4 regions of the Streptomyces sp. NPDC001700 genome follow, and region 4 is predicted to be linked to each of the others. Evidence: riboswitches for the same ligand, from Rfam matches in the RefSeq annotation. Region 4 holds a riboswitch; each other region holds the start of a gene.
The links. Region 4 has a riboswitch for cobalamin ahead of cobN (cobaltochelatase subunit CobN). Riboswitches for the same ligand answer to the same signal wherever they lie in the genome.
Positions count from the first base shown of each region.

Region 1 (7,246 bases), on a different contig from region 4:
CGGCGACAGCGGCTGGATCTCGCTCGCCTGGTGTGCCGGGATCACCCTGGTCGGCTACCTCTGGTCGCGCTCGCTGTTCAACAGCACCACCAAACGCTGAGACCCACCCCGGCTCCGGCCTACGGCCCTTACCCGCGAGGTAATCGACCGTCCGCGCGGGTGGCGGCAAGGTGAGGGTCGTGGGGCCCCGAACCGGCGCACTCCGGCTCGGGGCCCGGCGTTGACCAACGCCCCTTTCCCTGACGGAGGTTGATTGCCATGTCCGCAACCCACGTGGGCCGTACCGCACCCGCCGACGCCTCAGCGGCCCGCCTCTGGCTGCGCCGCTTCCTGGCCCTCGACGCCGCCGTCACCGGTGCCAACGCCCTCGCCTACCTGGCCGCTTCGGGGCCTCTCCGCGATCTGCTCGGCGTCGACCGGGCGATGCTCGTCTGTGTGGGAGCGTTCCTGCTCGTGTACGCGGCGGGCGTCGGCTTCCTCGCGTCCCGGCGGCACCCGCCGGTCCTCGCGGTGCGGTGTGTGGTGGAGGCGAACGTGGCATGGGCGGTGCTCAGCGTCGCGGCGCTCGCGCTGTGGCTGTCGCCGTCCACCACCGGGACCGTGTGGATACCGCTGCAGGCCACCGTGGTGGCGGGCTTCGCGGCGCTCCAGTACGGCGCGCTGCGAGCCGCCACCGCGCGCGGCTGAGCCACGAGCGCGACTCCCCGTGGCGGGTGTTGTGCCGCGAGGAAAAGTTAGGTAAACCTAAGTGCAGCGTGGAAGTGAGGCCGCGCGCCTGTCCCGACCGGGGGCCGGGACAGGAAACGGGCCGGGGTGCGCGAGGCGCCCCGGCCCGTTGGGGTGTCCGGGTCAGGAACCGGACAGCTCACCGCGGACCGTGCGGGCGGCGGCGACCAGGTTCTCCAGCGAGGCGCGGGTCTCGGGCCAGCCGCGGGTCTTCAGACCGCAGTCGGGGTTGACCCACAGCCGCTCGGCGGGAATGGCCTCAAGCCCGGCGCGCAGCAGTTCGGACGCCTCCTCGGCGCTCGGCACGCGTGGGGAGTGGATGTCGTAGACGCCCGGTCCGGCCTCGCGCGGATAGCCGTGGGCGGCCAGTTCGCGCGCCACCTGCATATGGGAGCGGGCCGCCTCCAGGCTGATGACATCGGCGTCGAGGTCGTCGATGGCCTGGACGATGTCCCCGAACTCGGCGTAGCACATATGGGTGTGGATCTGCGTGTTCGGGCGCACCCCGGTCGTGCTGAGGCGGAAGGCCTCGGTGGCCCACGCCAGATACGCCGCGCGGTCGGCGGCGCGCAGCGGCAGGGTCTCGCGCAGCGCGGGTTCGTCGACCTGGATCACCGAGCTTCCGGCCGTCTCCAGGTCGCCCACCTCGTCGCGCAGGGCCAGGGCGACCTGGCGCGCGGTGTCGGCGAGCGGCTGGTCGTCGCGGACGAAGGACCAGGCGAGCATGGTCACGGGGCCGGTGAGCATGCCCTTGACCGGGCGGTCGGTGAGGGACTGGGCGTACGTCGTCCAGCGCACCGTCATCGGCTCGGGCCGGGAGATGTCCCCGGCCAGGACCGGCGGGCGGACGTAGCGGGTGCCGTAGGACTGCACCCAGCCGTGCTGGGTGGCCAGATAGCCGGTGAGCTGTTCGGCGAAGTACTGGACCATGTCGTTGCGCTCGGCCTCGCCGTGCACCAGGACGTCCAGTCCGGCCTTCTCCTGGAAGGTGACCACCTCCTGGATCTCGGCCTTGATCCGCTCCTCGTAACCGGCCGTGTCGATCCGGCCGGTGCGCAGGTCGGCGCGGGCGGCGCGCAGCTCGCCGGTCTGCGGGAAGGAGCCGATGGTGGTCGTCGGCAGCAGCGGCAGGCCGAGGTGGGCGCGCTGGGCCGCGCTGCGCTCGCCGTACGGCTGGGAGCGGCGGGTGTCGGCGTCCGTGACCGCGGCGGCGCGGGCCCGTACCGCCGGATCGTGGGTGATGGGTGAGTCGGCGCGGGAGGCCAGCGCGGCGCGGTTGGTGGCGAGTTCACCGGCGATGGCGTCGGTGCCCCGGGCGAGGCCCTTGGCGAGGGCGGTGATCTCGGCGGTCTTCTGCTTCGCGAAGGCCAGCCAGCGCAGGATCTGCGGCTCGATGTCCCGCTCGGCCGCCGCGTCGAGCGGCACATGGAGGAGGGAGCAGGAGGCGGCCACGTCGACCCGGTCGGCAAGACCCAGCAGGGTGCCCAGCGTGGACAGGGACTTCTCCAGGTCGTTGACCCAGATGTTGCGGCCGTTGACCACGCCCGCCACCAGGCGCTTGCCGGGCAGTCCGCCGACGGCGGCCAGCGCGTCCAGGTTGGCGGCCGCCGCCTCGGTGAAGTCCAGCGCGAGCCCGTCGACCGGGGCCTTGGCCAGCACCGGCAGGGCGTCGCCGAGCCGGTCGAAGTAGGAGGCCACCAGCAGCTTCGGCCGGTCGGCGAGGGCGCCGAGGTCGCGGTACGCGCGCTCGGCGGCGTTCAGCTCGGCCGGGGTGCGGTCCTGGACGAGGGCGGGCTCGTCCAGCTGCACCCACGCGGCGCCCGCCGCGCGCAGATCGGCCAGCACCTCCGCGTACACCGGCAGCAGCCGGTCGAGCAGGGTGAGCGGGTCGAAGTCCGCGGCCACGCCGGGGGCGGGCTTGGCGAGCAGCAGGTAGGTGACCGGGCCGACCAGGACGGGCCGGGCGGTCAGGCCCAGGGCCACGGCCTCCTTCAGCTCCGCCACCTGCTGGGTGGAGTCGGCCGAGAACACCGTGTCCGGGCCCAGCTCGGGCACCAGGTAGTGGTAGTTGGTGTCGAACCACTTCGTCATTTCCAGCGGCGCCACGTCCTGGGTGCCGCGCGCCATGGCGAAGTAGCCGTCCAGGGCGTTCGCCTCGACGGCGGCGCGGTGCCGGGTGGGGATCGCGCCGACCATGACGGTGGTGTCCAGGACGTGGTCGTAGAACGAGAAGTCGCCGGTGGGCACCTCGTGGATGCCCGCCCCAGCCAGCTGCCGCCAGTTGGTGGCGCGCAGCTCGGCGGCGGTGGTCTGGAGGGCGTCGGCGGTGACCCGGCCCTTCCAGTAGCCCTCGATCGCCTTCTTCAGTTCCCGGTTCTGGCCCTGGCGCGGGTAGCCGTACACGGTGGCCCGTGCTGCCGCGGCTGCGGTCTTGCTGGTCACGGAGATCTCCTTCGCGAGATGAATCCCTGAGATCCCGGCGACGGGACGAGAGCGCGAAGGGTGACGGAACCCGGCGGAAGACGACCCCGCGCGGCACAGCGCGGTCATCCGCCTGGTAGGTACGCCGACCCGCCCTCGAGGTCACCGAGATGCCGCGCACGAGTGGTTCGTACGCGGGCCACTGGCAGGTCTTCGGACTCGCGGGCACGTCCTCCGGGGGAGGACACCTACTGGCCGTCGCTTCCCAGGCCCGATATCGCCGGGCCCAGTGCACATGACGGCGGTCGTTCCCGCTCACCGCTGCGGGGCAGTCCCGGATTCCCACCGGGTTCCCTCTTGCGACGCGTCCCGCCTGGCGGACGGGGCGAACCAGCTGCACCGGCCAGCCTACGGGGTGGGGCGCGGGAGGGAAGGGGGCCGTCCACCATCCGGATGGTGAGGTGGGCCACCATGAGGGTGCGGGCGCGGCACCGTCACGCCTGGTCGGAGGTGTGGAACCGCCGTCAGGCGCCGAAGCGCTGGCGCGCGTCCTCGATGCGGTCGAGGTACTGGTGGGTCCAGCCGCACAGGGCGTCGACCGTGGTGCGCAGGGCCCGGCCCGGTTCGGTGAGGGTGTACTCGACGCGCGGCGGCACGGTGGGGTACACCTTCCGATCGACCAGGCCGTTGCGCTCCAGCATGCGCAGGTTCTGGGTGAGCATCTTGTGGCTGACGCCCTCGACCTCGTTCCGCAGCTCGCTGAAGCGCAGGGTGCGCTCGCCGATCGCCTCGATGATCAGGAGTGCCCACTTGTTGGCCACGTCCGAGAAGATCTCCCGGGCCAGGGAGTCCGCGCGCCTCAGATCCGCGTCCTCGGGCAGGCCGTCGAGCTGCTGTTTGGTTGCCATCAGGGCACTCTCCTACGGTTTCCCAGTCACCGCAAGAGAGTGCTGGAGCCTCGTGGCGCCGCCGATGGAATGTCACATTCAGATAACGCGGTGTCCTTGGGTGAACTTCCTTGTAAGCGCAGGCATCTCACGGGGCGTCAGTAACTGAAAGGTGTTCATTAATGCTTCGGAAGCGCTCACGTTTGATCGCCGTGCCGCTCGCGGCCGCCGCCCTGACCCTGACCTTCGCCGGTTACCAGGCCGGGGCGGCCGAGCCGTCGGCCCCGTGCCTGGCCGACGCGACCACGCTGCTCGGTGACCTCGACGGCGACACCTACCCGGACAAGATCACCAACCCCGGGCACACCGGCACCGAGATGACGGTCCAGTGGGGCGCCAAGAACGGCTCGTTCGGCAAGAAACTCCCCGTCAAGGACCTTCTCGGCGCCAAGAAGGGCGAGATCGCGACCGCCGCCGTCGCCGACTTCCAGGACGACGGCACGCTGGACATGGTCGTCAACATCGTCGAGCCGTCCGGCGGCGACGACCCCTCGACGGCCCGCCTCGCGGAATACCGTCCCGGCCCGCTGGACCGGACGAACCTGCGGTCCGCCGACGCCGAGCACTCCGACATCGGCGACCACGGCGAGGCCAGGCAGCTCACCATCGCCCGGTACAACGACGACGCCTACCCGGACCTCGCGATCCGCAACAACGGCGGCGACGGGCAGATGGACCGCGACGTACGGCTCTCCAAGGCGGGCGGCGGCCTCGCGGACTTCGACTACGAGGCGTTCCAGAAGTACGGCGAGGCCGGGTCCTGGGCCGAGCCCCCGGCCATGCCCACCGACGGCTGGAAGCAGTTCTACAAGCCCTGCTCATAACCACCACCGGGCGCCGCGGCATGTCTCAGGACACCGCGGCGCCCGGTGCGCGTTCTTTCACCGCTCAGCCGACGTGGACGTGCGGCCTGCGTGCCCGGTCGGGTTCCGCCTCGCGGAGGACTTCGCGGGTGACGGGGGCGACCTCGCCCTGGCCGAACAGGAAGAACCGCAGGAACTGGGCGAACGGGCTGCCCTCGGTCCACTCGAAGTAGATGTGCGGCCTGCACCCGGTCTCGTCCCGTACGTGCAGCAGCAGGGCGGCCAGCGAGTTGGGGATGCTGGAGCCGTCGAGGGTCAGGACGCGGTAGCGGCCGTGCAGCACCTCGCCCCGTACCCGTACCGCGGATTCGAAGTCGGAGGGGTCGCGGACGGTGACCTCGACGAAGATGAGGTCCTCTTCCGCCGGGATGTCGTTGTCGGCCCGGATCTGCTGGGTCTTGTCGCGGTACTCGCCCACGTCGCGGTGGTCGGGCTCGTTGGCGATGAACCGTATCCGGCGGGTGGCGCTGTCCCGGACGAAGCGCTCGGCCATGGTGTCCAGCTCCATGTCGGTGACCCGCAGCTCGAAGGCGCGGGCGAGCCGGGAGAGCAGGGACACCGCGATGATGCCCGCGATGAAACACGCGCCGATCTTGACGCCGTCGGGGCGTTCCACGACGTTGACCGCCGTGGTGTAGAGGAAGACCACGGAGATGGCCCCGAAGGCGATGGTCCAGCCGCGCTGCCGGGCGCGGCGGGCGGCGATGGTGACGGCGACGGCGGCGGACGTCATCAGGACCAGCACTCCGGTGGCGTAGGCGCCGCCCTGGACGTCCACGTCGGCGTCGAAGATCCAGGTCACCAGGAACCCGATCAGGGTGAAGATGAGCACCATGGGGCGGACCGCGCGGGCCCAGTGCGGTGCCATGCCGTAACGGGGCAGATAGCGCGGCATGAGGTTGAGCAGCCCGGCCATGGCGGAGGCGCCCGCGAACCACAGGATGCCGATGGTGGCGGCGTCGTAGAGGGTGCCGAACGCCGAGCCCAGGTAGTCGTGGGCGAGATAGGCCAGCGCACGTCCGTTGGCCGGGCCGCCCGGCTTGAACGCGTCCTGCGGTATGAGCAGGGTGGTGATGAAGCTGGTGCAGATCAGGAAGCCGCTCATGATCACCGCGGCGGTGGTGAGCAGCTTCCGGGTGTCCCGGATCCGGCCGGTGGGCCGCTCCTCGGTGTCGCCGGGGTCGCCCTTCACATGCGGCATGACCGCCACACCGGTCTCGAAGCCGGACAGGCCGAGGGCGAGCTTGGGGAAGACCACCAGCGCCAGACCGACCATGATCAGGGGATTGCTGTGCTGGGCGGTCAGCGCCTGCGACCAGTCGGTGACCACATGGGAGGCGGTGGCCACATGCCACAGCCCGACGACCACCACGACCGCGTTGAGCGCCAGATACGCCCCCACCAGGGCCACCGCCACGCCGATGGCCTCGGTGAACCCCTTGAGGAAGACGGCGCCGAGCAGGGCGACCAGACCCATGGTGATGGCCACCTCATGGCCGTGCAGGGTGCTGGTGAAGTGCGGGTTCTCCACCAGGTGAGTGGTGGCGTCGGCCGCTGAGAGGGTGATCGTGATCAGGAAGTCCGTGGCGGCGAAGCCCAGCAGGGTCAGGACGAAGAGCTTGCCCTTCCAGAACGACAGCAGCCGCTCCAGCATGGCGATCGACCCCTCGCCGTGCGGGCTCTCCTTGGCCACCCGCCGGTACACCGGCAGCGCCCCGAGCAGGGTCACGGCCACCAGGACGAGCGTGGCGATGGGGGAGAGCAGCCCGGCGGCCAGGGCGGCGATACCGGGCTGGTAGCCGAGCGTGGAGAAGTAGTCCACGCCGGTCAGGCACATCACCCGCCACCAGCGCTTTCCCTGGTGCTCCTCGGAGGGCTGGGCGTGCGGCCCCGGCTGGCGCTTGGCCATGTCGGACAGGCCCACCAGCATCCAGGACCGCAAGCGGCCCGAAGCCCGGCGGCGACCGCCCGCACCGTCCTGGGGAGGGGCCGCCACATCGGAGGAGGTGGCCATCGTGTGCTCCTGTCCCACGCTCGATCGAACACATCACCGAAGAGAATCGGCCAGATCAGAGTAAGCGGGGCGATCGGTGGCCCATGCGGCGGTGGCCCGTCCCCCCTTTCGGCGGTGGCCGTCCACCTTTTCGGCGGTAGCCAGTCCACCTTTTCGGCGGTAGCCAGTCCACCTTTTCGGCGGTAGCCAGTCCACCTGTTCAGCGGTGGCCCTGTCACACCGGACGGTCAGCCGATGGGATAGGAGCTGCTTCCGCCGGTACGCGGGACACACCA
Region 1 is NZ_JBSFGE010000021.1:98,218-105,463, reverse strand. Features, by position in the region: gene ACWC5C_RS31755 (ABC transporter permease) at 1-100, shown strand, start outside; gene ACWC5C_RS31750 (hypothetical protein) at 259-687, shown strand; gene metE (5-methyltetrahydropteroyltriglutamate--homocysteine S-methyltransferase) at 850-3,168, opposite strand; cobalamin riboswitch at 3,335-3,558, opposite strand; gene ACWC5C_RS31740 (winged helix-turn-helix transcriptional regulator) at 3,672-4,055, opposite strand; gene ACWC5C_RS31735 (FG-GAP repeat domain-containing protein) at 4,217-4,918, shown strand; gene ACWC5C_RS31730 (APC family permease) at 4,983-6,971, opposite strand; gene ACWC5C_RS31725 (PhzF family phenazine biosynthesis protein) at 7,218-7,246, shown strand, end outside.
Region 1: linked by a shared signal. The riboswitch ahead of metE (5-methyltetrahydropteroyltriglutamate--homocysteine S-methyltransferase) and the one ahead of cobN (cobaltochelatase subunit CobN) in region 4 are both predicted to bind cobalamin.

Region 2 (7,246 bases), on a different contig from region 4:
GTTCACCGCGGAGATCTAGCGCGGCAGCCAGCCGCGCTCCCGCAGGGCCTCGGTGAACGTGGCGTACGAGGCGTCGAGCGCGGCGTGCTCGCGCGCGTCCGGTGCGACGTCCCGGCCCGGGCGGACCATCGCGGCGGCGCTCGCCGTGAGGTCGGGGTGGAGCGTCCCGGAGGCGGCCAACAGGGCGGCGCCGAAGGCCGTTTCGGCGTGCTCGGCGACGCGCAGGGGGCGGTGGAGCACGGTGGCGCGGATACGGGTCCACAGCGCGCTGCGGCTACCGCCGCCCGCGGCCCACAGCGGACCCTCGACCGCCACGCCCAGGTCTGCCGCCCGCTCCAGGGCGAGGCGTTCCAGGAAGGCCACGCCCTCCAGCGTGGCGCGGTGCCGGTCGGCGTCGTCGGCCGGAGTACCGAGGACGAAGCCCCGGGCCGCGCCGCTGACGAACGGGAAGCGCTCGCCCTCGCGGCACAGCGGATACGCGACCACGGAGGCCGGGCCCCGGTCCGCCGCGGCGCGGTCGAGCGCGGGCAGCCGGTCGGACGGGAGGTGCGCGAGGGCCTCGCCGCCGGTGTTGGAGGCGCCGCCCGGCAGCCACCAGCCGTCGGGGTGGCGGTGGCTGTAGAGCGCGCCGGAGGGGTCGGCGACCAGGTCCCGGGTGACGCCCTTGAGGACGTAGGTGGTGCCGAGGATCCCCACGAACTGCCCGGGCCGCACGGCCCCGGTGGCGAGCTGTCCGGCGCAGCCGTCGGTCATGCCGAGCCGGACCGCGCACCCGGTCGGCAGCCCGGTCTCCGCTGCGGCGTCCGCGCACACCGTGCCGACGGCGGTCGCCGGGGGCTGGACGGACGGCAGCCACCGGGCCGGTACGCCGAGCGCGTCGAAGACCTCGCCGGGCCACTCCCCGGCGCGCGCGTCGTAGCCGCTCTTGAGGGCGTGGGACCAGTCGGTGGCGACGGGCCCGCCGGTGAGCCGCCATCCGACGAGGTCGGGGGTGTGGAGCAGATGCCGACCCGGGCGCGCACCGGTTCCGCTTCCGGTCCGCCCGGTGGCGGGCGGACCGGAAGCGGGGGCCGGGCCACTGGGCGCCCCGGCGCCGGACACCGGGTCGCTGAGCGACGGGCCACCGGACACCGGACCACCGGGCGACGGGCCGTCGCCGGGTGCCGCATCCGGTGCCACCGGGCCGGTGTCCGCCCCCGGCGGGCGCGGCGCGGGGCCGCGTCCCGCTGCCGACCCTGTCGCCCCTGCCGTACCCCCCTCCCCACCCGCGAGCCAGGCGATGCGGCCGAGGGCGGCGGTCGGGGCGACCGACAGGCCGAGGGCCCGCCAGCGCTCGGCACCCGCCTCCTGGGCGCGGGCGTTGAGCCCGGCGGCGCGGCGGTCGTCGTACATCAGGGCGGGGCCGAGCGGTTCGCCCCGGCCGTCCGCGAGGACGATCGTGCCGGAGGTCGCGGCGACTGCCACCGCCACGACCTCCCGGCCACCCGCCGGAAGGGCCCCGGTGGCCTGGCGCAGGGCCGCCGCGACGGCGGGCCACCAGGCCGTGGCGTCCTGTTCGCTGCGTCCGCCCTCGCCCCGGCGCGGGGGCGGGAGTTGGGCGCCGCCCCGCGCCCGTACGCGCCCGTGTGCGTCCGTGCACACCACCCGCACGGCCGCCGTGGCGATGTCGATCCCCGCGACGACCTCGGCCCGGTCGGACATCACGCATCACGCCTCTCACATATCGCGTTAAGTTCACACTGGCGACGTTAAGAAAGACTGGGCGCGATCCTCACATCCGTGCGCTCCCGCCACTCCCCCACCAGCCGGGCGTCCGCCCCGCCGTCCACCACCAGATGGTCGAAGTCGGCCAGCGGGCGCAGCCGGTGGAGCGCCGTGCGCCGGGTCTTGGACGCGTCCATCAGCAGCACCGTGCGGGCGGCGGCGGCGAGCATGGCGCGCTTGACCAGCACCACGTCCTGCTCCTGGTGGTACGTGGTCGTCGCGTCCATGGCCGAGGTGCTGACCAGCGCCAGGTCCACCGAGAGCGCCCCGATCGCCTCCGCGCACGGCACGCCGAGGAAGGAGTCATGGGTGTGCGAGTACTCCCCACCGAGCCCGATCAGCCGGATCCGGGGCACCCCGGCGAAGACCTCGATCACCCGCCGGGCGTTGGTCACCACCGTCAGCGGGGCGGACTCCAGCAGCAGCCGGGCGAGTGCGAGGGCGGTCGTGGAGTCGTCCAGCATGACCGACATCCCGGGCTCGACCAGCTCCGCGGCGGTGGCGGCCACCGCCTCCTTCTCGGCCCGGTGGGCGCCCATCCGGTAGGCGAGGCTGGACTCGAAGACCGACGACGGCAGGGCCGAGACCCCGCCCCGGAACTTGCGCAGCACGCCGAGCCGGGCCAGCTCGTCCAGGTCCCGGTGCACGGTCATCAGGCTGACCCCGGTGAGGTCGGCCAGCTCGGCGGCGGTGGCGGTGGAGTGCGCGAGGACGTGTTCGGTGATGGCCTGTCTGCGGGCGTCCTGGGAGCGGGCGGTGGTCATGGGCGGGCCTCTCCCCTCATGCCGCCGGTCGGCACGCCGCCGGTCGGCACGCCGCCGGTCGGCACGTCACCCGTCGGCACACTGCCGGTCGGCACGTTCAGGGAGCGCAGCGCCGTGCGGTCGCCGTCGATCCCGATCTCGGTCACCGCCGCGTTGTCCAGCCGGGGGAAGACCGTGCGGTAGCGGCCCACGGGGAGGCCGAGCAGCGCGCACAGCGCCACCCGCAGCAGGCTGTTGTGCGCCACGACGAGCACCGTGCGGTCCGGATGCGCCTCGGCCAGCCGCCGCAGGGCGGCGACGGCCCGGGCGGCGGCGTCGCCGGGCCGCTCCGAGCCGGGGAACGCCCCGGCATTGGGGTCCTCCCGGAACGCCCGGACGGCCGCCGCGTCCTCCGCCTCCATCTCGGCGAGGGTGCGGCCCTCGCCCCAGCCGAAGTCCATCTCGCGCAGCTCCTCGATGACTTCGGGCACCAGGGACAGCGCGGTCGCGGCCGGTTCCGCGGTGTGCCGCGCCCGGCCGAGCGGGGAGCAGGCCACCGCGTCGATCCCACGGCCCCGCACCCAGTGGGCGAGGGCCCGCGCCTGCCCGTGGCCGCGCTCGGTGAGCGCGATGTCCGAGGTTCCGGCGTACCGGTTCTCCGCGTGCCACACGGTCTCCCCGTGGCGTACGAGCAGCAGTCGGGCGGTCATCCGGGGCTCCTCTGTGCGTCGGCCAGCCTGTGTGTCGGCCAGTGCCTGGACCATTGCCTCATCACGTCTCTGATGTTAAATCTAGCATCGCTTATGTGAAGGGACACCGAGGTTCCGGAGGGCAGCAGGCCATGCGCGCGATCATCGGAGTGGATGTCGGCACCTCGGTCACCAAGGCCGTGGCCTTCGGTCGCGACGGGACCGCCCTCGCCTCCGCCGCCCGCCCCAGCCGACTGGACCGGCTGCCCGGCGGCCGGGTCGAACAGGACCTGGAGGACGTGCTCCGCACGGTCGCCGAAGTGGTGCGCGAGGTCGCAGCCGCGCTCCCCGCGCCGCCCGCCGCGCTCGCGCTCACCGGTCAGGGCGACGGGCTGTGGCTGCGCGACGAGGCGGGCCGGGCGGTGCGTCCGCCGATCTCCTGGCTGGACGGCCGGGGAGGGGAGACCGTCGCCCGCTGGCGCGCCGACGGCACGCTCACCGCCCTCTACGCCCTCACCGGCTCCGGACTGTTCCCCGGCTGCCACGCCCCGCTGCTGCGCTGGCTGGCCGAGCACGAACCGGCGGCGCTGGAGCGGGCGTCGGTCGCGGGGTACTGCGTGGACGCGGTGGCCCAGCGGCTGACCGGTGTCATCACCGTGGACGCCTCGGACGCCTCCCTCCCGTTCCTCGATGTCACCACCCGTACGTATGTGCCCGCCGCCCTGGAGCTGTGCGGGGTGGGCGACCACGCCCGGCTGCTGCCGCCGCCCGCCGCGCCCGGCGCCGTCCTCGCGCTGGACGACGAGGGCGCCCGGCTGACCGGGCTGCCGCCCGGACTGCCCGTCGTCTCCGGCCCGTACGACCTTCCGGCGTGCGCCATCGGCAGCGGGGTGCGGGACGTGGGCGACGGGCTGCTCATCGTCGGCACCACGCTGGCCTGTCAGGTGCTCACCGACCGCGCCGTGGTGGACCCGGCCGCCGATCCGGCCGGAATGTGGCTATGCGTCCCGGACCCGGACCGCTGGCTGCGCGCGATGCCCGCGATGGTCGGCACCGCCGCCCTGCGCTGGGTGCTCGATCTCACAGGGACGACCACGGCCGAGCTGGACACCCTGCTCGGCCAGAGCCCGCCGGGCGCGGGCGGCGTGACCGCGCTGCCCTTCCTGTCCGGCGCCGGGGAGCGCGCCCCGTTCGTGGAGCCCGCCGCCCAGGGCCGGTTGGACGGCCTCGGCCTCGGCACCACCCGCGCCGACGCCGTACGGGCCGTCTGCGAGGCCGTCGCCTACGCGGCCCGCCACTGCCTGGAGGCGGCCGGGCTCTCGGGGCGGCTCGCGCTGTGCGGCGGGGGCGTGCGCTCCGCCGCGTGGACGGAGATTTTCGCGAATGTCATTGGTCACCCCGCGGCCGTCCCGGACGAGCCGGAAGTCGGCGCGCGCGGCGCGGCGGTGGTCGCCTGGCAATCACTCGGCGACCCCGTGGACGCCCCGCACTGGCGCTCCGCGTCCCGTACCGTCGAGCCCCGGGCGGAGCTTCGCGGCGCGTACGAGGAGGGCTACGCGGGCTACCGCGACCGCCTCGCCCGTGCCCTGGACGAATGGCGGACGAGCGGCCCGGCGAGCTAGTTTTCCCTGGGATTCCGGCGAGATTCCAGCGCGGCCAAAGCCTGACGCGACTAGCACATCTATGCGAATCCACCCAGCTGACGACACAACATCTGGGGGCGCGTGCGCAGCGCGACACAAGATGTATGCTCGTGCTCGCTGTCGCCGCAGGGGAATCCGGTGGGAATCCGGAACTGTCCCGCAACGGTGTACGTGTGCGCTTTTGCGTACCCGTGAGTCCGATGACCTGCCGACGGCCGTCTGCATACGTCCGGGCCTCGTGGGTTGGGTCGATGGACGCTGCGCGGTGTGCCCTGAAGCGGAATCGGCATGCCCGTAAGCGGCCATCGCGCACCGCCCCTCGCAGGCCCCCAGCCGAGCGAGGGAGAACACTTCAGTGACCATCGCGCCCGCCGATCCGGTTTCAGAGGCAGCGGACTCTATGGCAGCGGCCGACGCGCCCGGGACCGCCCTGCTGCGGACCCTGACGGCGCTCACCGCCGACCTGCCCGCCACCGACCCCGGCAGGGTCGCGGCCGCCGCCCTGCGCGGCCGCCATTCCGGTTCGGACGAGGCGGAGTTGCGTTCCCTGGCGACCGAGGCGGCGGCCGGGCTCATCGGCGAGGAGCCGGAGTACTCCAAGCTCGCCGCGCGGCTGCTGACCCGCGCGATCGCCGACGAGGCCGCCGGGCAGGGCGCGAACTCCTTCTCGGCCTCCGTCGCCGTGGGCCACCGCGAGGGCCTGATCGCCGACTCCACCGCCGAGTTCGCCACCACCCACGCCACCCGGCTGGACGCGCTGGTCGACCAGGCGCTGGCCGACGGCGCGGACGACCGCTTCGGCTACTTCGGGCTGCGCACCCTGCACAGCCGCTATCTGCTGCGGCACCCGATCACCCGTCAGGTGATCGAGACCCCGCAGCACTTCCTGCTGCGGGTGGCCTGCGGGCTCGCCGAGGACCCGTCGACACGGGCGCTGGCCGACGTGGCCGAGCTGTACCGGATGACCAGCACGCTGTCGTACCTGCCCAGCTCCCCCACGCTGTTCAACTCCGGCACCCGGCACCCCCAGATGTCCTCCTGCTACCTGCTGGACTCGCCGCTGGACGAGCTGGACTCGATCTACAACCGCTACCACCAGGTCGCGCGCCTCTCGAAGCACGCGGGCGGCATCGGTCTGTCGTACTCCCGCATCCGCGCCCGCGGTTCGCTGATCCGCGGCACCAACGGGCACTCCAACGGCATCGTGCCGTTCCTGCGCACGCTCGACGCCTCCGTGGCCGCCGTCAACCAGGGCGGCCGGCGCAAGGGCGCGGCCTGCGTCTACCTGGAGACCTGGCACGCGGACCTGGAGGAGTTCCTGGAGCTGCGGGACAACACGGGCGAAGAGGCCCGCCGCACCCACAACCTCAACATCGCGCACTGGATCCCGGACGAGTTCATGCGCCGGGTCGAGGCGGACGCCGACTGGTCGCTGTTCTCCCCGGCGGACGCGCCCGAGCTGGTCGACCTGTGGGGCGACGAGTTCGACGCCGCGTACCGGAAGGCCGAGGCCGAGGGGCGGGCGCTCAAGCAGGTCCCGGCGCGGCAGCTGTACTCCCGGATGATGCGCACCCTCGCGCAGACCGGCAACGGCTGGATGACGTTCAAGGACGCCGCCAACCGCACCGCCAACCAGACCGCAGAGCCGGGCAAGGTCGTCCACTCCTCCAACCTGTGCACCGAGATCCTGGAGGTCACCAACGACGGCGAGACGGCCGTCTGCAACCTCGGCTCGGTCAACCTCGCCGCCCACCTCGGTGAGGACGGGGAGATGGACTGGGAGCGGCTGGACCGCACCGTCCGCACCGCCGTGACCTTCCTCGACCGCGTGGTGGACATCAACTTCTACCCGACGGACGAGGCCGGGGCCTCCAACTCCCGCTGGCGTCCGGTCGGGCTCGGTCTGATGGGCCTCCAGGACGTCTTCTTCCGGCTGCGGCTGCCGTTCGACTCGCCCGAGGCGAAGGCGCTCTCCACGCGGATCTCCGAGCGCATCATGCTCGCCGCGTACGAGGCGTCCTGCGACCTCGCCGAGCGCCACGGCCCGCACCCGGCCTGGGCCGAGACCCGCACCGCGCGCGGCGTCCTCCACCCGGACCACTACGCCGACGCGCAGACCACCTGGCCCGAGCGCTGGGAGGCGCTGCGGCAGCGGATGACGGTGACCGGCATGCGGAACTCGCTGCTGCTGGCGATCGCGCCGACCGCCACCATCGCCTCCATCGCGGGCGTGTACGAGTGCATCGAGCCGCAGGTCTCCAACCTGTTCAAGCGCGAGACGCTCAGCGGTGAGTTCCTCCAGGTCAACAACTACCTGGTGAACGACCTGAAGAAGCTCGGCGTCTGGGACGCCCAGACCCGCGACGCGCTGCGCGAGGCCAACGGCTCGGTCCAGGACCTCTCCTGG
Region 2 is NZ_JBSFGE010000020.1:23,556-30,801, reverse strand. Features, by position in the region: gene ACWC5C_RS30575 (GNAT family N-acetyltransferase) at 1-19, shown strand, start outside; gene ACWC5C_RS30570 (FGGY-family carbohydrate kinase) at 16-1,701, opposite strand; gene ACWC5C_RS30565 (DeoR/GlpR family DNA-binding transcription regulator) at 1,749-2,528, opposite strand; gene ACWC5C_RS30560 (histidine phosphatase family protein) at 2,525-3,217, opposite strand; gene ACWC5C_RS30555 (FGGY family carbohydrate kinase) at 3,349-4,818, shown strand; cobalamin riboswitch at 4,944-5,066, shown strand; gene ACWC5C_RS30550 (ribonucleoside-diphosphate reductase subunit alpha) at 5,195-7,246, shown strand, end outside.
Region 2: linked by a shared signal. The riboswitch ahead of ACWC5C_RS30550 (ribonucleoside-diphosphate reductase subunit alpha) and the one ahead of cobN (cobaltochelatase subunit CobN) in region 4 are both predicted to bind cobalamin.

Region 3 (7,246 bases), on a different contig from region 4:
GGTGGCGGGTGTTGCTCCGGGACATCTTCCGCTTGGGCACGGCCATGACGTAGGGGTCCTCTCCTGATCGGCGCTGTCCCCGTAACCGTACATGAAAATGGGTCCCGTTTTCATGTGTCCCGTTTTCGTGTGTCAGGCCACTCGGCCCGATCGTCGGCTGCTTTGCGCGGGCAGGAAGGTCACCTGGGGTGCGCCGGTGCGTAGAGGCGGTCGCAGTAGTAGGCGGCGAGGTTGAGGTCGTGGAGGGCCGCCAGCGCCGTGGCGGGCAGCCGCCGCAGGATGCCCAGGACGTCCAACTGGTGCCGTATGTCGAGGTGGTTGGTCGGTTCGTCGAGTACGAGCAGGGACGGCTGTTGGGCGAGGGCACGGGCGATGAGTACCCGCTGGCGTTCGCCTCCGGAGAGCCGGTCGAAGGGGCGCGCCGCCAGCGTGGCCGCGTCCACCGACTCCAGGGCCGACTCGATCAGCCGGGCGTCCTCGGCGGTTTCGCCTTCGAGTAGCCGTTTGTGCGGGGTGCGGCCCATCGCCACCACCTCCCGCACCGTGAGGTCGAAGTCCGCCGCCGTCTCCTGGACCACGGCGGCCAGGGTTCGCGCCAGTCGCCGCACGGGCAGTGACCAGGCGTCGGCTCCGTCGACGCGGACGCGCCCGGCGTCGGGGCGCAGGACGCGGTAGACGGCACGCAGCAGACTGGACTTGCCGCTTCCGTTGGGACCGACCAGACCGATCACCTCACCGGGCCGGGCGGTCAGGGAGATGTCCCGTACCAGGTGGTGCGCACCGGCGGTGAGCGTCAGCCCCTCGACGGTGAGTTCGGCCCCGGTCATCCCGCCCCCCCCGTTCGGTGTTCCGCCGGGCGTCCCGGCGCATCAGCCACAGGAAGAACGGCCCGCCGCACAGAGCCGTCAGGACGCCGACGGGGATTTCCATGGGCGCGGCGACCGTGCGGGCGGCGACGTCGGCCCAGACCAGGAACACCGCTCCGGCCAGCGCGGCCGTCGGCAGCAGCCGCCGGTGGTCGCCGCCGACGAAGATGCGCACGATGTGCGGCAGCATCAGCCCGACGAAGCCGATCGGCCCCGTTGCCGCCACCAGAACGCCCGTCACCAGGGACAGCAGGACGAACATCCGGGCGCGGAACCGCGCCACGTCCAGCCCCATCGTCGTGGCGGACTCCTCGCCCGCCAGCAGCAGGTTCAGCGACCGGGCCTGTACCAGCAGCGCGGCGATGCCCACGAGCAGCGCCGTGGTGGGCAGCCACAGCATGTCCCACCGGACGCCGCCCAGCTCGCCGAGCGTCCAGGTCAGCACTTCCCGTGCCTGGTTGCCCCGGTCCGCGGTGAGCAGCAGCAGATCCATCACCGCGGTGAGCACCGACGCGACCGCCACTCCCGACAGCACCAGCCGCACCGAGGTGATCCGCCCGCCCGCGCGGGCCGCGGTGTACACGAGCAGCAGGGTGAGCAGGGCCCCGGCGAACGCGGAGACCGACAGGGACACGGTGCCGAAGAGGCCGACACCGGAGACGATCACGACGACCGCGCCCAGGGACGCCCCGGAGGACACGCCCAGCAGATACGGCTCCGCGAGCGGGTTGCGCACCAGCGCCTGCATGGCGGTGCCCACCACCGCGAGCCCGGCGCCGGTCACCGCCCCGAGCAGCACCCGAGGGGCCCGTACGTCCAGCACGATCGTCTCGCGCGCCCGGGACCAGACCGGCTCCGACCAGTCGGCACCCAGACCGTGTCCCACGATGCCCCACACCTCGCCGGGCGGCACCCGCACCGAACCGATCGCCAGCCCTGCGGTGAGGGACCAGGAGCAGGACTCGTGCTCAGTGGCCTCTTCGAAGGGTTCCACTCCCCGGTCACAGTGGCGGGACCGTGCCGGATTCGCACCGGCTTCCTGTCTCCCGTCGCGGTGATGACCGGGTGATCCTACTTTTCCTTGAGTGACGGATAAAGGGCGCACGTCCAGATCTCCCGCAGCTCCACAGCGCTGCGGACGAACTACTCTCACGGCTCGATGAGATGAGAGCGCATCGCCTCGGCCCCCACCCGGCCGCGGCCGGTGAACCACAGGTTGAAGGTCACCCTCTCGCCCGGCTTCAGCATCGGCGGGTCGAGGACCGCGACATGGATGCCTCCCCGCTTCATCCGCAGTGTGCTGTGCGCGGGGATGGCCACCTTCTTCGCCCAACGGACGGCGCCCGGCCGCCTCTTGTCGGGCTCGCGCAGCATGGAGACGCCCAGCTCCGGGGAGTCGGCGAAGACCAGGGTGTCGTCCCGGTCCCCGACGTTGCGGATCTCGAAGTACGCGGCGGCCACGTGCTCGGGGGACTGGAGGATCCAGCCGGCGCTGACCTCGATCCGCGGGACGGGCACTCCCGCCGCCCCGGTCGCCGTGTAGCCGGTGAGCAGGGCCAGGGCCAGTGCGCAGCCGCCCACCGGGATCAGGGCCGCCCGCGCTCCCCGGGCCACCGTCTCTCTCAGGCGGCGCAGCGGCGGGGTGCGGTCATCGGTCGCTGAGGACATCGTTCTTCCTTCTCGTACGGCCGTGCTCGGTGTCCGCTGAGTCATGGGACGCGAGGGGAGCGGGCGGTGTGCCGGTCCGGCGCCCGCCCGGGGCGTAGGCCCGCAGCCGCAGGCTGTTGGTGACGACCAGGACCGAACTCGCGGACATGGCGGCTGCCGCGACCATGGGGTTGAGCCAGCCCGTCGCGGCCAGCGGGACGGTGACCACGTTGTAGCCGAAGGCCCAGACGAGGTTGGCGCGGATGGTGCTCAGGGTGCGCCGGGTGAGCCGGATGGCGTCGACGACGGCCAGCATGTCCTCCCGTACGAGGGTGATGTCGGCGGCGCCGATCGCGGCGTCGGTGCCACCGCCCATGGCCATGCCGAGATCGGCGGTGGCGAGCGCGGCGGCGTCGTTGACTCCGTCGCCGATCACCGCGACGCACCGGCCCTCGGCGCGCAGCTCGGCGACGATCCGTTCCTTGCCCTCCGGGGTCACCCCGGCGTGGACCTTCTCAATGCCCGCTTGCTCGGCCATCGCCTGGGCGGGGGCGGTCCCATCACCGGTCACCAGCACCGGCTCGATGCCCAGCGCGCGCATCGCCGCCACCGCCTCGCGGCTGGTGGGCCGCAAGGTGTCACCGACGGCGAGCAGCCCGACCGGGCGGTCGTCGATCTCCACGATGACGGCGGTGTGTGCGGCGCGCTCGGCGGCATCCCGTGCCTCGCGCAGTGCGTCCGGCAGAGGCTCCGACGGACGCGGGCGGCGTACGCGCACACGGTGGCCCTCGACGTGGCCGGACACGCCCTCTCCGGGGTGGGCCCGGAACTCCGTCACCTCCGGCAGACCGGTGTCATCGGCCGCGTCGCGGCGGGCCGCCGCCACCACCGCGCGGCCGATGGGGTGTTCGGAGCCCTGCTCCACGGCCGCGGCCAGCCGGAGCAGATCCTTCTCCTCCGGCCCGTCCTCCGCCACGGCCACGTCGGCCAGGGACATGCGGCCGGTGGTGAGCGTGCCGGTCTTGTCGAGTACGGCGGTGTCCACGCGGCGCAGCCGCTCCAGCGCCTCCGGGCCGCGGACGAGGACGCCGAGCTGTGCCCCGCGCCCGCTGGCCACGAGGAACGCGGTCGGTGTGGCCAGTCCCAGCGCGCAGGGGCAGGCCACGACGAGGACGGCCACGGCCGCGGTGACGGCCGACTCACCCGCCGCACCCGCGCCGAGCCAGAAGCTCAGCACGGTGGCGGCGATGGCCACGATGACCGGTACGAAGACGCCCGCCACCTGGTCGGCGAGCCGCTGCATCCGGGCCTTGCCCGCCTGGGCCTCGGTCACCAGCTGTGTGATGCGGGCGAGTTGGGTGTCGGCGCCGACCGCCGTGGCGCGTACGACGAGCAGACCGCCGGAGTTGACGGCCCCGCCGACGACGGCGGTGCCGGGGGTCACCTCGACCGGCACGCTCTCGCCGGTGACCAGGGACAGGTCCAGCGCCGAACCGCCCTCGACGACCACCCCGTCCGTGGCCACCTTCTCGCCGGGGCGCACCACGAACTCCTGTCCCGTGGTGAGCGCGGACACGGGGATGCGGCGATTGCCGCCGGACTCCCGCAACTCCACGTCCTTGGCACCCAGTTCGGCGAGCGACCGCAGCGCCGAACCGCTCCGGTGCCGGGCACGCGCCTCCAGATGCCGTCCGAGGAGGACGAACAGCGGAACGGCGACCGCCGCCTCCAGATAGATGTGAGGCACACCGTCGTCGGCCGAGGGCAGCAGACTGAACGGCATCCGCATGCCCGGTACGCCAGCGCCACCCCAGAGCAGCGCGTACGCCGACCACGCGTAGGACGCGAGGACGCCGAGGGACACCAGGGTGTCCATGGTGGCCGCCGCGTGCCGCAGGCCGCGCAGCGCCCGGTGGTGGAAGGGCCACGCGCCCCAGGTCGCGACCGGAGTGGCGAGGATGAAACACACCTGCTGCCACCGGTCGAACTGCCAGGCGGGAACCATCGAGAGCACCATCACCGGCACTGCCAGCACCGCGGTGAAGATGAGCCGTTCGACGTCACCGGCGGCTTCGCGGTCCTGTCCATCTGACCCGTCCGTGGAATCCACGGAAAGGTCCCCGTCGGTGGTTCCGGGGGCGGGCGCCGGGAGTTCGGCGGTGTATCCGGCCCGTTCGACGGTGGCGATCAGCTCATCCGTGGTCACGGTCTCCGGGTGGGAGACCCGCGCCGTACCGGTGGCCAGGTTCACGGAGGCGCTCACGCCCTCGACGCGGGCCAGCTTCTTCTCCACCCGGTTCACGCAGGCCGCGCACGTCATGCCGCCGATCAGCAGGTCGGTGGTGTGGGTGGGCGCGTCGGAGGTGTCGGCCGGAGGGGACGTGGCATTCGGAGGGGACGCGGCGTCCGGGCGCTCGCTCATCGCTCCTCCGTCCACGCGCCGTGGCTCAGCGGTCCCATGCCGTGGGTGCCCATGCCGCCGCCCCCGTCGTCCTGCGGCACGCTCCGGTGGATGCCGGGATCCACCGGACCGGCGGCGCGCCCCACGGCGTAGGAGGCGGCCATCAACACCACCAGGAGGACGAGGAATCCGGCCAGCGCGGGAGGCGGCAGCGCGCGGCGCAACCGGGCGCCGAGTGGCTCCGCCTCGTCGGGCGCCGGTCGCGGCGGCGCGGCGGTATCGGTCAGCGGCATCTTCGGCACTCCCTGTGCTGGCTTCCGGAAACGGCTGGGGTCCGCTCACCATTACGGGCCGGGGCGGCAGGGCGCTCACCAAGCGGGGGCTCTGTCATACAAGGAGAAGACCGTCCCCGCCGGGAACTGCCCGGCCCTGTCGTCCGACATGTGGAGCGCGAGGTTTCTCCGCCCCGCCGGAGCCCGACGTGAACACCAGCGCTCATATGCGCGTATTCCCCATCGAAAGCATCACCCTCCCCGTACACCAGGAGCGATGACCATGACTGAGATCCGTTACATCGTCACCGGCATGACCTGCGGACACTGTGTCGCCAGCATCACCGAGGAGGTCTCCGAGGTGTCCGGGGTCAGCGAGGTCAGCGTGGACCTTCCGTCGAACGAGGTCACGGTACGCGGCACCACGCTCGACGACGAGCAAGTCCGCGCCGCGATCACCGAAGCGGGATACGGCGTCGCGGGCCTCGCAACCGCCTGACCCCACAGCGGACGGCCCGGCGGGGCCGCGGTATCCCGCGGTCCCTGCCGCGACCGACCGGCCCCGCTCATCACTGTCCGTGCCGCCGCCTGAGAGAAGGCCCAGCGATGCCCGACAAACAGACCACGCCGACCGCGACCGCGACCGCACATGCGCGGACGCGGCCGAACGGCCGTGAGGACCACGACCTCATACCCCGGAGCAGCGAATTGCCCGAGCCCCACCGGCCCGAACCCGTGACGACGCGGGGAGTGGCCCGATGATCGCCTCGACGGGTCTGCGGTGGATCCTGACCCTGCTGTTCGTCGTGCCCGCCCTCGCCGCGATGTGGCGGACCGGCGCGCCCGGACGCGCCGGAGGCGGCCCGGGCGCGGTCGAGAGGGTCGCACACCTGCTGCACGCGGTGATGGCCTTCGCCATGGCGGCGATGGTGTGGCCCTGGGGAATGGACCTCCCCGCCGGACCGCAGGTCGCGCTGTTCACGCTGGGCGCCATGTGGTTCGCGGGAGTGGCGCTGGCGCGACCCGCGTCCGCCTCCCGTACACGGGCGTTGCGGGGCGCCCTCCCGCACATCGTCATGATGGGCGCGATGGCCTGGATGGCCGCCGCGATGGTCTCGTCCGGCTCGATGGCGGGACACGGCTCCAGTGCGATGGCGGGCCACGGCGGTTCCCACGACATGGCGCACATGCCGGGGATGGACATGTCCGGTGGATCCGGCACCGTGACGATGGCTCTCACCGACACCGCCCCGAGGCTGACCGCCGGGCTGCTGGCCGTGGTGCTGCTCGTGCTGGGCGTGTGGTGGCTGGCGCGGAGCTTCGACGCCGCCCGGCTCGTCTACGCCACCGGTCCGCGGCGTCCCGCGGCCCCGGTCGAGCGCGACGCGTTCGGTCTCGCCTGCCACAGTGCCATGGCGCTGGGGATGGCGGTCACGTTCGTGGTGCTCGTCTGAGGACGGCCGTACCGGCGCACATTGGGGCGCTCAAGTATTTTTCCAGCGTTGGTGTACTTGTCCGGTGGTTCACTTGGGTCAGGCGTGCTCACGGGGGGCACAGGCCGAGGGGGGACACCGGATATGGCCACGCCCATCGTCACCGCACTGGCGGTCTATGAGGCCGGGAAGAAGGCGTACGAGGCGTACCAGGGCATCGTCGCCTTCGTCAGCCTCGGCAGCCACACCGCTACTCCCGAAGAGGAGATCCTGGCCAGGCTGGAGGTGCTGCACCAGGACTTCGTCGCGCTGCAGGGGCGGTTCGACGAGGTGCTGGAGGCCGTGAAACAGGCCGTCAGAGTCGAGCAGCAGGCGTATGTCCTCAATCTGCGGCGCGATCTGGACGGTCTGCGCGGCCGGGCCCGCACCGCCATGGACGAGCTGAACGCCTGGGTCGCGGGCGGCCGCACGGACCCGCTGCTGCGGTCCAACGCCGACAACAACGCGCGGCTGGCGGCGAATACGCTGCTGGAGGGCGACTCCTACTTCTACCGGCCGGACCCGAACTCACCGGAGAGCGTCTTCGACCACCGGCTGGCGTATATCGCCTACGTCTACGTGCTGACC
Region 3 is NZ_JBSFGE010000011.1:182,527-189,772, forward strand. Features, by position in the region: gene rpmF (50S ribosomal protein L32) at 1-46, opposite strand, end outside; partial or broken gene ACWC5C_RS21880 (ABC transporter ATP-binding protein) at 201-827, opposite strand; partial or broken gene ACWC5C_RS21885 (FecCD family ABC transporter permease) at 835-1,815, opposite strand; cobalamin riboswitch at 1,797-1,955, opposite strand; gene ACWC5C_RS21890 (copper chaperone PCu(A)C) at 2,016-2,534, opposite strand; gene ACWC5C_RS21895 (heavy metal translocating P-type ATPase) at 2,515-4,935, opposite strand; gene ACWC5C_RS21900 (hypothetical protein) at 4,932-5,207, opposite strand; gene ACWC5C_RS21905 (heavy-metal-associated domain-containing protein) at 5,470-5,685, shown strand; gene ACWC5C_RS21910 (DUF5134 domain-containing protein) at 5,945-6,640, shown strand; gene ACWC5C_RS21915 (tetratricopeptide repeat protein) at 6,764-7,246, shown strand, end outside.
Region 3: linked by a shared signal. The riboswitch ahead of ACWC5C_RS21885 (FecCD family ABC transporter permease) and the one ahead of cobN (cobaltochelatase subunit CobN) in region 4 are both predicted to bind cobalamin.

Region 4 (7,246 bases):
TCGGGGCGGGTGGAGTCGCCGATGTACGCGGCCGGGGCGGTGCCCTTCAGCGCGCGCACGGTGGCGACCATGCCGCCGTGGTACTGGTAGTAGTCGTCCGAGTCGGCGATGTCGTGCTCGCGCGTGTCGGTGTTCTTCGCCGCCACCGCGATCCTGCGGTACGCGGTCTCCATCTCCTCGCGCGCCGGACGGCCCTCCAGGCCACGGCCGTACGCGTAGCCGCCCCACACCGAGTAGACCTCGGCGAGGTCGGCGTCGGTGCGCCAGTCGCGGCTGTCGATGAGCTGGAGCAGCCCCGCGCCGTACGTCCCCGGCCGGGAGCCGAAGATGCGGGTGGTGGCGCGGCGCTCGTCGCCGTGCTCGGCGAGGTCGGCGCGGGTGTGGGCGCGCACGTAGTTGACGTCGTCGTCCTCCTCCAGGGACGCGGCGAGCCGTACGGCGTCGTCCAGCAGCCCGACCACGTGCGGGAAGGCGTCGCGGAAGAAGCCGCTGATGCGCAGGGTGACATCGACACGCGGGCGGCCGAGCTGGTCCTGAGCAACGGGCTTAAGTCCCGTGACGCGCCGCGAGGCGTCGTCCCACACCGGGCGGATGCCCATCAGCGCCAGCGCCTCGGCCACGTCGTCGCCGGAGGTGCGCATCGCGCTCGTCCCCCACAGCGACAGGCCGACCGAGCGCGGGTACTGGCCGTCGTTGTCGGCGCGGTAGCGCTCCAGCAGCGAGTCGGCGAGCGCCTGGCCGGTCTCCCAGGCCAGGCGGCTGGGCACGGCCTTGGGGTCGACGGAGTAGAAGTTACGGCCCGTCGGCAGGACGTTGACCAGACCCCGCAGCGGCGAGCCGGACGGCCCGGCCGGGACGAAGCCGCCGTTCAGGGCGTGGACGGCGTGGTCGATCTCGTCGGTCGTGGCGGCGAGGCGCGGGACGACCTCGCGGGCGGCGAACTCCAGGATCGCGGTGACGGCGGGGCGCTGCTCCTCGGGCAGATCGAGGGCGGCCCGCTCGGCGGCCTCCGGGGCCCAGTCCGCGTCCTCCATCGCCTGGACGAGGGCGCGGGCGCGCTCCTCGGCCTCGTCCGCATTGGTGCGGGTGGCGGCCGACTCGTCCAGGCCCAGCGCCTCGCGCAGCCCGGGGAGCGCCGACGTACCGCCCCAGATCTGACGGGCGCGCAGGATGGCCAGGACGAGGTTGACGCGCTCGGGGCCGGTGGGCGCGCCGCCGAGGACATGCAGACCGTCGCGGATCTGGGCGTCCTTGACCTCGCACAGCCAGCCGTCGACGTGCAGCAGGAAGTCGTCGAAGCCCTCGTCGTCGGGGCGCTCTTCCAGGCCGAGGTCGTGGTCGAGCCGGGCGGCCTGGATGAGGGTCCAGATCTGGGCGCGGATGGCGGGGAGCTTGGCCGGGTCCATCGCGGAGATGGCGGCGTACTCGTCCAGCAGCTGTTCCAGGCGCGCGATGTCGCCGTACGAGTCGGCGCGGGCCATCGGCGGCACGAGGTGGTCGACCAGGGTGGCGTGGACGCGGCGCTTGGCCTGGGTGCCCTCGCCGGGGTCGTTGACCAGGAACGGGTAGATCAGCGGCAGGTCGCCGAGCGCGGCGTCGGGTCCGCAGGCGGCGGACAGGGCCGCGTTCTTGCCCGGCAGCCACTCCAGGTTGCCGTGCTTGCCCAGGTGCACCATGGCGTCGGCGCCGAAGCCGCCGTCGGCCTGGGGGCTCGCCATCCAGCGGTAGGCGGCCAGGTAGTGGTGCGAGGGCGGCAGGTCGGGGTCGTGGTAGATGGCGATGGGGTTCTCGCCGAAGCCGCGCGGCGGCTGGATGACGACCAGCAGGTTGCCGTGGCGCAGCGCGGCGAGGACGATCTCGCCCTCGGGGTCGCGGCTGGTGTCCACGAACATCTCGCCGGGCGGCGGGCCCCAGTGCTCCTCGACCGCGTCGCGCAGCTGCTGCGGCAGCGTGGCGTACCAGCGGCGGTAGTCGGCGGCGGGGACGCGGACCGGGTTCTTGGCCAGCTGCTCCTCGGTGAGCCAGTCCTGGTCGTGGCCGCCCGCCTCGATGAGGGCGTAGATCAGCTCGTCGCCGACGCCGGAGACCAGGCCCGGAAGCGCGCCCTCGCCCTCCTCGGGGCCGAGGTCGTACCCCTCGGCGCGCAGTCGGCGCAGCAGGGCGACGGCGCTGGCGGGGGTGTCGAGGCCGACCGCGTTGCCGATCCGGGAGTGCTTGGTGGGGTAGGCGGACAGGACGAGCGCGAGGCGCTTGTCGGCCGCCGGTATGTGGCGGAGCCGGGCGTGTCGTACCGCGATTCCGGCGACACGCGCGGCGCGCTCGGGGTCGGCGGCGTAGACCGGCAGGCCGTCCTCGTCGACCTCCTTGAAGGAGAACGGGACGGTGATGAGCCGTCCGTCGAACTCCGGGACGGCGACCTGGGTCGCGGCGTCCAGCGGGGACAACCCCTCGTCGTTCTCCTCCCACGCGCTGCGGGACGAGGTCAGGCACAGCGCCTGGAGTACGGGGACGTCGAGCCCGGCGAGCGCGCCCGCGTCCCACGACTCGTCGTCGCCGCCCGCCGACGCCTCGGCGGGGCGGGTGCCGCCCGCGGCGAGCACGGTGGTGACGACGGCGTCGGCCGCGCCGAGTGCCTCGATCAGCTCGGGCTCGGGGGCCCGGAGGGAGGCGACGTACAGCGGCAGCGGGCGCGCCCCGGCGTCCTCCACGGCCTGGCACAGGGCTTCCACGAAGGCGGTGTTGCCGCTCATGTGGTGGGCCCGGTAGTAGAGCACGGCGATGGTCGGGCCGGTGACGTCCTCGCGCGCGGTGCGCTCCAGCGGACCCCAGGTGGGGGCGGGGGCGGGCGGCTCGAAGCCGTGGCCGGTGAGCAGCACGGTGTCGGAGAGGAACCGGGCCAGCTGCTCCAGGTTGGCGGGTCCGCCGTGGGCGAGGTAGGCGTGCGCCTCGGCGGCGATGCCCACGGGGACCGTGGACGCCTCCATGAGCTGGGCGTCAGGGGCCTGTTCACCGGTGAGCACGACGACCGGGAGGTCGCCCGCGAGCAGGGTTTCGAGGCCTTCCTCCCAGGCGCGGACGCCACCGAGGAGCCGTACGACGACGAGTTCGGCACCGTCGAGGAGACCGGGCAGCTCGTCGAGCGCGAGCCGCGCCGGGTTGGCGAGGCGGTATGGCACCGGGCCCGTGGCCGCGCGGGCACTGAGCAGGTCGGTGTCGGACGTCGACAGCAGAAGGATCATGGCTCAGCGCGCCTTCCTCGGGGTCCGCGCCCCGGGCGGGTTGTGAAGACGGCGGGAGTTCCTGGCTCGCACGGCGGGCTGGCCGTGCTCACAGTGGCGGGACCGCACCGGATTCGCACCGGTTTCCTCCCCTAAACGCCGTCTTAAGCGTCCGGCGGGCCAGACGGCCCGCCGCAGAGCATAGTAGGCGTTCCTGACCTGGCACGGGACGGTGAGGGCCGACGAAACGTCGGTATGCTCGCCGCCATGTCCCTCCCCCCGACAACCGTCCCACCTGCGGATGAAGCGCCCCCACGCCGGGAGCGCGGACGCGATGACGCCTGCCCCGGCGCGCTGCGGCTGCACCCGGCGGACGACGGGTCCCTGGCGCGCGTCCGCATCCCGGGCGGCTTGCTGACGGTGCGTCAGGCGCAGGCGCTGGCGCGGGTGAGCGAGGAGTTGGGGGACGGCGGACTGGATCTCACCTCGCGCGGAAATCTCCAGCTCCGTGGCCTGGCGGCGACCTGCGGTGGCGAGCTGGCGGCCGGGCTGCGGGACGCCGGACTACTCCCCTCCGAGCTGTACGACCGGGTGCGCAACATCGCGGCGTCCCCGCTGAGCGGGCTCGACGGCGCCGGATACGGCGATGTCACGGCGTGGGCGCGGGAGTTGGACGCCGCGCTGTGCGGTGGCGCGTGGGAAGAACTGTCCGGCTTGTCGGGCCGTTTCCTGTTCGCCATGGACGACGGCCGGGGCGATGTGGCCGCGCTGGACGCGGATGTGACATTGATCGCAACGGGGGATGGCCGGGCCGTACTGCGGGTGGGCTCCGGGGCTGACGGGGTCGCGTTGGAGGTGCGGGCGCGGGATGTGCCGCGTGCCGCCGCGCTGGCCGCCGTGGAGTTCCTGGCCAGGGCCCGCGCGAGCGGCACGCGGGCGTGGCGGGTGCGCGACCTGCCCGCGCAACACGCCGTCACCGTCGACGGCTTGGCGGCGCGACTCGCGGACGAGAGCGTCGAAGCGGAGCGAATCGGACATGAGTGGCCGGGTGGCGCGCCCGGCACACCGCCCGCGCCGGGCGTCGTGTCCGGGCCGGACGGGCGCCACGCCGTGTCCGTCCTGGTGCCCCTGGGCCGGGTCCGCGCCGCACAGTGGCGGCTGCTCGCCGCGCTCGCCTCCCGGGGCGGGTCGGGTGAGCTGCGTGTGACACCCTGGCGCGGCGTGGTGCTCCCGGGGTTCACGGCGGACGGCGCGGCGGCCGCGGCGCGTGAAGTGACCGACGCGGGGCTGGTGACCGAGCCGGATTCCCCATGGGCCGGGGTCGGCGCGTGTACGGGACGGCCGGGCTGCGCCAAGTCCCTGGCCGATGTGCGCGCCCACGCGACACGCGCGGTGGCGGGCACTCCCCGCTCCCCCGGCGCGCCGCCGGTGTACTTCTCCGGCTGCGAGCGGCGCTGCGGCCACCCCGGCGGCCACTGGGTGGACGCGCTGGCCACGTCCGCTACGGACTACCGGCTCACCGTGCGCGACACGCGCGAGCCGGACGGGGTGACCGGCGGCGGCGTGATGGACGTAGTGGACGTGGCAGCAGAGCAACTGGCCGACGCCGTGGCGGCGGCCCGCGGAACAGCATGATCAACGACATGATCGAGGACATCGAGGACACCGTGTTCGACTACGAGAAGGACGGGGCGGCCATCTACCGCGCCTCCTTTGCCACCATCCGCGCCGAGGCGGACCTGGGCGGCCTCCCCGCCGACGTCAGCCAGGTCGTGGTGCGGATGATCCACGCGTGCGGCATGGTCGACCTGGTCAAGGACCTCGCGTACACCCCCGAGGTGGTCGCCCGCGCCCGGGAGGCGCTGCGCGCCGGGGCGCCCGTGCTCTGCGACGCCCAGATGGTCGCCAGCGGCGTCACCCGAAAGCGGCTGCCCGCCGACAACGACGTGGTGTGCACGCTGTCCGACCCGGCCGTACCGGAGTTGGCGCGGCGCATGGGGACGACGCGCAGCGCCGCCGCGCTGGAGCTGTGGCGGGACCGGCTGGAGGGTTCGGTCGTGGCGGTCGGCAACGCGCCCACCGCGCTGTTCCGGCTGCTGGAGATGATCGAGCAGGGCGCGCCGCGCCCGGCCGCCGTCATCGGCGTACCGGTCGGGTTCATCGGCGCCGCCGAGTCCAAGGAGGCGCTGGCCGGACACCCGGCGGCGCCCCACCATCTGGTGGTGCGCGGCCGACGCGGCGGCAGCGCCATCGCCGCGGCCGCGATCAACGCGATAGCGAGCGAGGAAGAGTGAGCGAGCAGCAGCGAGAGGCGACGCCCGCGGCGAAGGGCCGGCTGTACGGCGTGGGCCTCGGGCCCGGTGACCCTTCCCTGATGACGGTACGGGCGGTCGAGGTCATCGCCGGGGCCGATGTCGTGGCGTACCACAGCGCCCGGCACGGCCGCAGCATCGCCCGCTCCATCGCCGAGCGGCATCTGCGGCCCGACCACATCGAGGAGCGGCTCGTCTACCCGGTCACCACGGAGGGCACCGACCATCCGGGCGGCTACCGGGGCGCGATGGAGGAGTTCTACACGGAGGCGGCGGCGCGGCTCGCCGCGCATCTGGACGCGGGGCGCACGGTCGCGGTGCTGGCCGAGGGCGACCCGCTCTTCTACGGCTCGTACATGCACATGCACAAGCGGCTCGCCGACCGCTATCCGACCGAGGTGATCCCCGGCGTCACCTCGGTGAGCGCGGCGGCCGCCCGGCTCGGCGCGCCGCTGGTGGAGGGCGAGGAGGTGCTGACGGTCCTCCCGGGCACGCTGCCCGAGGAGGAGCTGACGGCGCGCCTCGCGACGACCGACGCGGCGGCGGTCATGAAGCTCGGCCGCACCTTCCCGACCGTACGGCGCGCCCTGGAGCGTTCGGGGCGGCTCGCCGACGCGCGGTACGTGGAGCGCGCCACGATGAGCGCGGAGCGCACCGGGTCGCTGGGCGAGGTCGATCCGTCGTCCGTGCCCTACTTCTCGGTGGCGGTGCTGCCGAGCCGTATCGACACGCCGGACGCTCCCGATGTCTCCGGGTCCGGGCGCGCGGGCGAGGTCGTCGTGGTGGGCCTCGGCCCGGCCGGTCCGCTGTGGCTCACCCCCGAGGCCCGAGGTGAACTGGCCGCCGCCGAGGACCTGGTCGGCTACACCACCTACCTGGACCGGGTCCCCGTACGCCCCGGCCAGCGGCGCCACCCCTCCGACAACAAGGTCGAGGCCGAACGCGCCGAGTTCGCCCTCGACCTGGCCCGGCGCGGTCGGCGTGTCGCCGTGGTCTCCTCGGGCGACCCCGGCGTGTTCGCCATGGCCACGGCCGTGCTGGAGGCCGCGTCCGAGGACCCGTACCGCGATGTCCCGGTCCGGGTGCTGCCCGGCATGACCGCGGCCCACGCCGCCGCCGCCCGCGCGGGCGCGCCGCTCGGCCACGACTACGCCGTCGTCTCCCTGTCCGACCGGCTCAAGCCCTGGGAGGTCATCGCCGAACGCCTGCGCGCCGCGGCCGCAGCCGATCTGGTGCTCGCGCTCTACAACCCCGGCTCCCGCAGCCGGATCTGGCAGGTCGGCAAGGCCCGCGACCTCCTCCTGGAACACCGCTCGCCGGACACCCCGGTCGTCCTGGGCCGTGACGTCGGCGGCCCCGAGGAGTCCGTCCGCGTCATCCGCCTGGCCGACCTCGACCCGGCCGAGGTGGACATGCGCACGATCCTCCTGATCGGCTCCTCCCAGACCCGCACGGTCCGCCGAGGCGACGGCACCGACATCGTCTGGACCCCGCGCCGCTACCCCGAGGTGTGACTCAGGGGCGTGCGGTCGTACGGGTCGTACGGAGCCAGGCGACGGCCTCGGCGGGGGTCCGGGCCACCGGGACGCCCTCCGGGGCGGGCGGGCGCTGGACGACGACCACGGGGATTCCGGCGGCGCGGGCCGCGGTCAGCTTGGGGGCCGTGGCCCCGGCGCCGCTGTCCTTGGTGACCAGGACGTCGACGCGGTGGCGGCG
Region 4 is NZ_JBSFGE010000004.1:115,941-123,186, forward strand. Features, by position in the region: gene cobN (cobaltochelatase subunit CobN) at 1-3,239, opposite strand, end outside; cobalamin riboswitch at 3,276-3,427, opposite strand; gene cobG (precorrin-3B synthase) at 3,486-4,853, shown strand; gene ACWC5C_RS09010 (precorrin-8X methylmutase) at 4,850-5,512, shown strand; gene ACWC5C_RS09015 (precorrin-2 C(20)-methyltransferase) at 5,509-7,044, shown strand; gene ACWC5C_RS09020 (cobalt-precorrin-6A reductase) at 7,046-7,246, opposite strand, start outside.